3 regions of the Actinorectispora metalli genome follow, and region 2 is predicted to be linked to each of the others. Evidence: riboswitches for the same ligand, from Rfam matches in the RefSeq annotation. Region 2 holds a riboswitch; each other region holds the start of a gene.
What was found. Region 2 has a riboswitch for S-adenosylmethionine ahead of ACU6XJ_RS20640 (aminotransferase class V-fold PLP-dependent enzyme). Riboswitches for the same ligand answer to the same signal wherever they lie in the genome.
Positions count from the first base shown of each region.

Region 1: another riboswitch for S-adenosylmethionine. It lies ahead of thrC (threonine synthase); the one in region 2 lies ahead of ACU6XJ_RS20640 (aminotransferase class V-fold PLP-dependent enzyme).
Region 3: another riboswitch for S-adenosylmethionine. It lies ahead of ACU6XJ_RS06905 (methionine ABC transporter ATP-binding protein); the one in region 2 lies ahead of ACU6XJ_RS20640 (aminotransferase class V-fold PLP-dependent enzyme).

Region 1 is NZ_JBREYE010000001.1:812,214-814,391, forward strand. It holds gene holA (DNA polymerase III subunit delta) at 1-819, opposite strand, end outside; SAM riboswitch class I at 928-1,058, shown strand; gene thrC (threonine synthase) at 1,070-2,178, shown strand, end outside.
Region 2 is NZ_JBREYE010000002.1:70,899-73,076, reverse strand. It holds gene ACU6XJ_RS20640 (aminotransferase class V-fold PLP-dependent enzyme) at 1-1,140, opposite strand, end outside; SAM riboswitch class IV at 1,171-1,286, opposite strand; gene ACU6XJ_RS20635 (M23 family metallopeptidase) at 1,443-2,135, opposite strand.
Region 3 is NZ_JBREYE010000001.1:1,517,873-1,520,050, forward strand. It holds gene ACU6XJ_RS06905 (methionine ABC transporter ATP-binding protein) at 129-1,127, opposite strand; SAM riboswitch class I at 1,279-1,366, opposite strand; gene ACU6XJ_RS06910 (helix-turn-helix transcriptional regulator) at 1,458-2,178, opposite strand, start outside.

The DNA of each region.
Region 1 (2,178 bases), on a different contig from region 2:
CTTGATCTTCCAGGGCGGCATGCCGAGTTCACTGGACAGCCGGTAGGGGTCCGCGCGGCCAACCGCCGACACCCGCCCGATCGTGCGGACCGCATCGGCCAGCGCGTCAGCGATGAGCACATGCGGCACGCCGGACTGCAGCGCCCAGCGCAACGCCTCCAGTGCGGCAACCCGGTCGCCGGTGACGGCCTTCTCCGCCACGACGAAACCGGTAACCTCGGCCCGGCCGCGGTGGTAGCGGCGCACCGCGGCCTCATCCACCTTTCCGCCGGTGTCGGCGACCAGCTGGGACGCGGCGGAGGCCAACTCACGCAGGTCCGATCCGATGGATTCGATCAACGCGCCGACCGCGGCCGGTTCGACCTTGCCTCCCGCGCGCCGCACCTCGTTGCGGACGAAGTTCTCCCGATCCGACTGCTTGGTGACCTTCGGGCACTCGGTGACCTCGGCTCCCGCCTTGCGCAACACGCCCGGCAGATCCTTGGCCGCCTTGGAGCGTCCGCCCCCGGAGTGCACCACGACCAGCACGACCCCGTCGGCCGGGTTCTTGCTGTAGGCCAGCACCGCCTCTGCCAGCTCCTTGCCGATCTCGTGAGCGCCGTCCAACACGATCACCCTGCCCTCGGCGAACAGCGAGGGACTCAACAACTCGGCCAGCTCCGCAGGGGTGATGTCACTCACCTTCACCCGGCGCAACTCGGCCGCGGAATCAATCACCCGGGCGGTGCCGAGCGCGTCCGCGATCACGCGCTCCACCAGCAGCTCTTCCTCGCCGACAATGAGCTGGAGCTGACTCTGACGCACGGTTGGAGCGGTCACGCCGGACATCCTTTCACGTCGCGGGTCGGATCCCGTGGAAGCCGATGCGACTGTTGGCGGTGGCCATCCATATGGGTGTGCCGTAGCGTGAACGCCACAACCGAATATTGCTCATCCAGAGGGGTAGAGGGATCGGCCCTACGACACCCCGGCAACCGGCGCTGACGAATCCGTGTTTCTCACGCGAGGCCCAGCGATCACGGTGCCAAATCCGGCCCGCCGCGCGGGAAAGATGAGGAGAGACCTCGCGATGACGACTGTCCTAGAGACCCACTCGACCTTCGACCTCGGTCCGGCCCGTGCCCTGTCCTGTCGGGAGTGCGGTCACGAGATTCCCCTTGCCGCCGAGTTCGCGTGCTCGGAGTGCTTCGGTCCCCTCGAGGTGGCCTACGACTTCGGCAAGATCAGCCGCGAGGACATCGAGGCCGGTCCGCGGTCCATCTGGCGCTACCGCGGCCTGCTGCCCGTACCGTCCGATGTGGACTCCCACCCCAACACCCAGCCCGGCCTGACCCGCCTGGTGAAAGCCGACCGTTTGGCGCAGACACTGGGCGTGAAGAACCTGTGGGTCAAGGACGACACCGGCAACCCGACGCACTCGTTCAAGGACAGGGTGGTCGCGGTGGCTCTCGGCGCCGCCCGCCAACTCGGGTTCCGGGTGCTCGCGTGTCCCTCGACCGGCAACCTGGCCAACGCGGTCGCGGCGGCCGCCGCCCGCGCGGGTTGGGAGTCGGTCGTGCTGATCCCGTCCTCTCTGGAGCGGGCGAAGGTGCTCACCACCGCCGTGTACGACGGCGCGCTGCTCGCGGTGGACGGCAACTACGACGACGTGAACCGCCTCGCCACCGAACTCGCGGCGGAACACGAAGACTGGGCGTTCGTCAACGTCAACGTCCGCCCGTACTATGCGGAAGGCTCCAAGACACTGGGCTACGAGGTCGCCGAGCAACTCGGCTGGCGGCTGCCCGACCAGGTCGTGATCCCCATTGCCTCGGGCTCGCAGCTGACCAAGGTGGACAAGGCCTTCCGCGAGTTCACCCAGCTCGGCTTGGTCGACGAGCGGGCGTACAAGGTCTACGGCGCCCAGGCGACCGGCTGCTCCCCGGTGTCGGCGGCGTTCAAGTCAGGCCAGGACGTGGTGCAGCCGGTGCGGCCGGACACCATCGCACGCTCGCTGGCGATCGGCGCCCCCGCCGACGGCCCCTACGTGCTGGATGCCGTGCGTCGCACCGGCGGCGCCATCGAGGACGTCTCCGACGAGGAGGTCATCGAGGGCATCCGTCTGCTGGCCCGCACCGAGGGCATCTTCGCCGAAACCGCAGGCGGCGTCACGGTGGCGACCTTCAAGAAGCTGGTCGA
Region 2 (2,178 bases):
CCTCGCGGTGGCGACGTGGGCGCAGAAGGCGCCGTCGCGGAGGCCGATGCCGTGCTCGGCGGACAGCGCCGCGGCCAGCAGCCCGGGGTCGCTGCCAGCGATGGCGAAGCCGACCACGCCGACGCGGGGGTGGTCTGGGCCGAACAGGTTGAGCTCCACCAACCCGGGGATGGTCGCCAGCCCGGCGCGCAGGCGCTGCACCAACGCCCGCTCGTGGGCGCCGATGGCGTCCCAGCTTGAGAGCACCCGGCAGGCGGTGGCGAGCGCGTGCACGCCCACGACGTTCGGGGAGCCGCCCTCGTGCCGCTCCGCGCCGGGCTGCCAGGACACGGTGAGCGATTCGCCGAGTTCCCCGACGCGGCGGGACGCGCCGCCGCCCGCCAGGTAAGGCGCGGCGGCGCGCAGCCAGTCGGCGCGGCCGACCAGGGCGCCCGCGCCGAACGGCGCGTACAGCTTGTGCCCGGACAGCACCACGTAGTCCACGCCGAGCGCGGCGATGTCGATCGGCCCGTGCGGGGCGAGTTGCGCGGCGTCGAGCACGGTCCTGGCGCCGTGGCGGCGTGCGACGGCGGCGAGTTCGGCGACCGGCAGCAGTTCGCCGGTGACGTTGGAAGCGGCGGTGAGCACGACGAGCCGCGGGCCGACGGGGGCCTCGCACAGGGCGGCGTCGAGCGCGCTCACCGCCGCGGGCGGGGTGGTCGGGGTGCGCAGGCGACGCACCCACGGGCCGCGCCACGGCAGCAGCGCGGCGTGGTGGTCGGTGTCGAAGTGGATCACGGCGGTACCCTTGGGCACGGCCCTGGCCAGCAGGTTCAGCGAATCGGTCGTGTTGCGGGTGAAGACCACCGCGTCCGAGGCGTGGGCGCCGGTGAAGGACCGGAGCACCCCGCGGGCCTGTTCGTAAACCCTGGTGCAGACCTGGGAGGCGAAGCCCGCCCCGCGGTGCACGCTGGCGTACCAGTCGAGCAGTTCGTCCACGGCGTCCTTGACCGGACGCAGACAGGGAGTGCTGGCGGCGTGGTCGAGGTTGGCGTAGCCGATCTGGCCGCCGGTGACCAGCGGCACCCGCAGGTCGGCGCCGACCACCTGGGGCAGCCGGGTCGCCTGGGCGGGGATGGAGTCGACGAGGGCGAATGACACAGGGCGCTCCTGTGATTCCGGGACCTCAGGGGTCCGCGCTTGCCCGTCGCGCTGCTGCGACGGACCAGGTCTTCACCCGGGGCACCCCACCGCGGAAGGAGGGTTGCCGGCCAGCAAACCGGGGTTTGGCACTGGCACTCATGACCTTGCGTGGCAGACGTTAGCCGAGCGCCGCCACGGCGCGGAAGTGATTTCCGCTCACGTCACACACTCGGCGCCATGACATGTCCGGATAACGACAGGCCCCCGCCTGGTGGGGCGGGGGCCTGTCGTGGACTGCGCGGCAGGTTCGCGCGCGGCCTTCAGGAGGTGAAGCGGCCGGGCAGGCTCACGTGTTCGCCGTCGGAGACGTTCTGCAGGCTGCCGGAGTACTGGTTGTCGCCCGCGCGGACCCGCCAGTCGCCGACGACCTGGTTGTCCAGGTCGACGCCCGCGAACTCGCCCATGGCCTCCAGCGCCTCGAAGGACTTGCCTGACCAGTCGCGCTCGGCCGCGGAGACGCCGCCGAGTTGCCAGAGGGTGAAGTGCACGTGGGCGCCGGAGGAGCTTCCGCCGCAGGGCAGTGCGTTGCCGGTGCGGCCCAGCGCGGTTCCGGTGTCGACCTGTTGGCCGTCCTGCACCTGGATGCCCTCCAGGTGGTAGTAGCCGGTGCGCCAGCCGTCGGCGTGGTCGACGGTCACCCACGGCCCGCCATCGCACTGCTGGAGCCGGACGGTGCCGGGCGCGGCGGCCCTGGCCACGCCGTCGGACGGGGAGAAGTCGATGGCGTTCTTGACGCCGGAGGAGCCGTTGTTGGAGTGCACCCCGGCGGAGTAGACCCGCTGGCCGTCGGTGAAGGGCAGGGCCAGTGTCGGCGCGGCCGTGGTCCTGGTGGCGGCTTGGCCGCCGCCGGCGGCGCCCGCGGCGCCCGCACTCTGGAGCACGGCGACCGGGGTGCTCACGACCAGACCGAGGCTCAGCAGCACACCGGCCGCTGTTCTGACTCTGCGCAACATGCGCGCTCCCTTACAGGGGAAGGAGCTGGCGCAGAGGAGCCAA
Region 3 (2,178 bases), on a different contig from region 2:
GATCACCGCAGGCCAACAGTTCCGATGGGCACCGCCGTGAGGGTGGAGGTCTCGGAGGCCGCTGCCGCCTTCGCGGCGTGTGTCGGCGCTTTGGACACCCTCGCCGGCCTCGGCACGATGGTCGGCCGTCATGCCACCCTCCCCGCGGGAATCTCGGAAACGGTCGCGCCCTGCGCGGCCAGCCAGGTCAACACCTCGTCGGCGCGTTCACCGTCCACCCCGATGCGGAACCGGGCGACCGGGGTGTCCGCGATCCGGGTCAGCCCGCCGCCCAACAGCGACAATTGCGCGTCGTGCCTGCTCGCCGCGGTGGGGAGCACACTGCCCACCGCCGCGAAGCCGACCAGCACCACCTCGGCCAGCCGCTGGTGTCGCGGCGTCTGCCCACCCGCGGTGGTCTCGGGCAGCAGGGCGTCGCCGACGCGGCTGCCGGGTGTGGACACCACGTCCAGCAGTGGCCCCTGTTCGACGATGCGACCGTCGTCCAGCACCGCGATGTCGTCGGCGATGCGGCGGACCACGTCCATGTCGTGGGTGACGATCAGGACCGTCACGCCCAGTTCGGTGCGCACCTGGTCGAACAGCTCCAGCACGGAGGCCGTGGTGTCCGGGTCCAGCGCCGAGGTCGGCTCATCTGCCAGCAGCACGGAGGGGTTGGCGGCCAGCGCCCTGGCGACCGCGACGCGCTGACGTTGCCCGCCGGACAGCCGGTCGGGGTGACTGCCCGCCTTGTCGCCGATGCCGACGAGGTCCAGCAGTTCGGCGACGCGGTCGCGACGTTGTCCGCGCGGCAGGCCGGAGGCCTCCAACGGCAGCGCGACATTGCCCGCCGCGGTCCGCTGACGCAGCAGCGAGTCGCCCTGTGGAACGACGCCGATGCGCCTGCGCGCGGCGCGCAGGGCCTTGCCCTGCAGGGCGGCGAGGTCGAGGCCGTCCACGGTGATCGAGCCGGAATCGGCCCGCTCCAGCAGCGCGATGCAGCGGGCGAGGGTGGATTTGCCCGCGCCGCTGGGTCCGACGACGGCGCACACCCGACCGGCGGGGACGCTCAACGTGACATCGTCGAGTGCCGTCACCCGCCCGGCCGGGCCGGGATAGGACTTTCGCAGTTTTTCTACGGTGATCACGAATGCTCCACATGGGCAAGCCGGTTCCCCAGGGAAGCGGCGGGTGTCAAGAGCGCGTTCGGGCGGGGATCGTCAGCGTCGACAGGCACCGGTCGACGCGGTGTGCCTGGCCGCCATCGCGACCTGCGACATCCGCGGGGAGAACACGACTCCTCCATCGTTCCTGGCGTTAGCACCTGCCCGGTGGGTGGTTGCTGCGGCGTCACAGAGCCAGGTCTCTCGGCCGCTCGGGATGGACTGAAGACCAGTACACGTCAGTGAGCCGAACAAAGGCAACTTGATATGCCCTTTACGCCGCCGATCGTTCGGCAAATCACAGCAAATTGACTCTCAAATCGCCCGAAAGTTCTGCCGGTAAAGATCACCGAGCCCGGTTACCGCGGCGATCATCCGTTCCCGCAGCCGCGCGGGCGCCAACACTTCGGCGTCCGGTCCGAGCCGCAGCAGCTCCTTCTCGGCGTGCTCCACCGACTCGATCGGGATCGTCACCCGCGTCCAGCCGTCCCGGTCCGGCACCGCCGTCTCCGCCGCGGCCCGGACCACGGCGGGGCCGAGCAGGAACAGAAAGCCCATGCCGCGTTCGGTCAGCAACACGACGGCCTGGTCTGTGAACAGTGCGGCTTCAAACCGCCGCGACCACTCCGACCAGAACCCCGCGAGGTCGAACCCGGTGGGCCGATCGAACCGCTCGCCGTGGTGGAGGTCGAAGATCCGCGCGACGCGGTAGGTGCGGATGTGCTCCCCGCCCCGCGCGACCAGGTACCAGCGGCCTGCCTTGAGCACCACGCCCAGCGGCTCCAACTCCCGCTCGACCGGCGGTGACCGGTCCCACCGCTGATAGCGCACGATGATCCGCCGCTGGTGCCAGACCGCGTCGGCGACCTGTTCCAGGCACGGCGTCCGCTCCGCGTCCCGACCCCAGGCCTGCGCGTCCAGGTGGAACCGCTGGCTGACGGTGGCATCGCGCAGTTCGGCGGGCAGCGCCGCGAGCAGCTTGAGCTGCGCGACCGCCAGCACCGAACCGAGCCCCAGCTGGGCGGCGGCCCCGGGC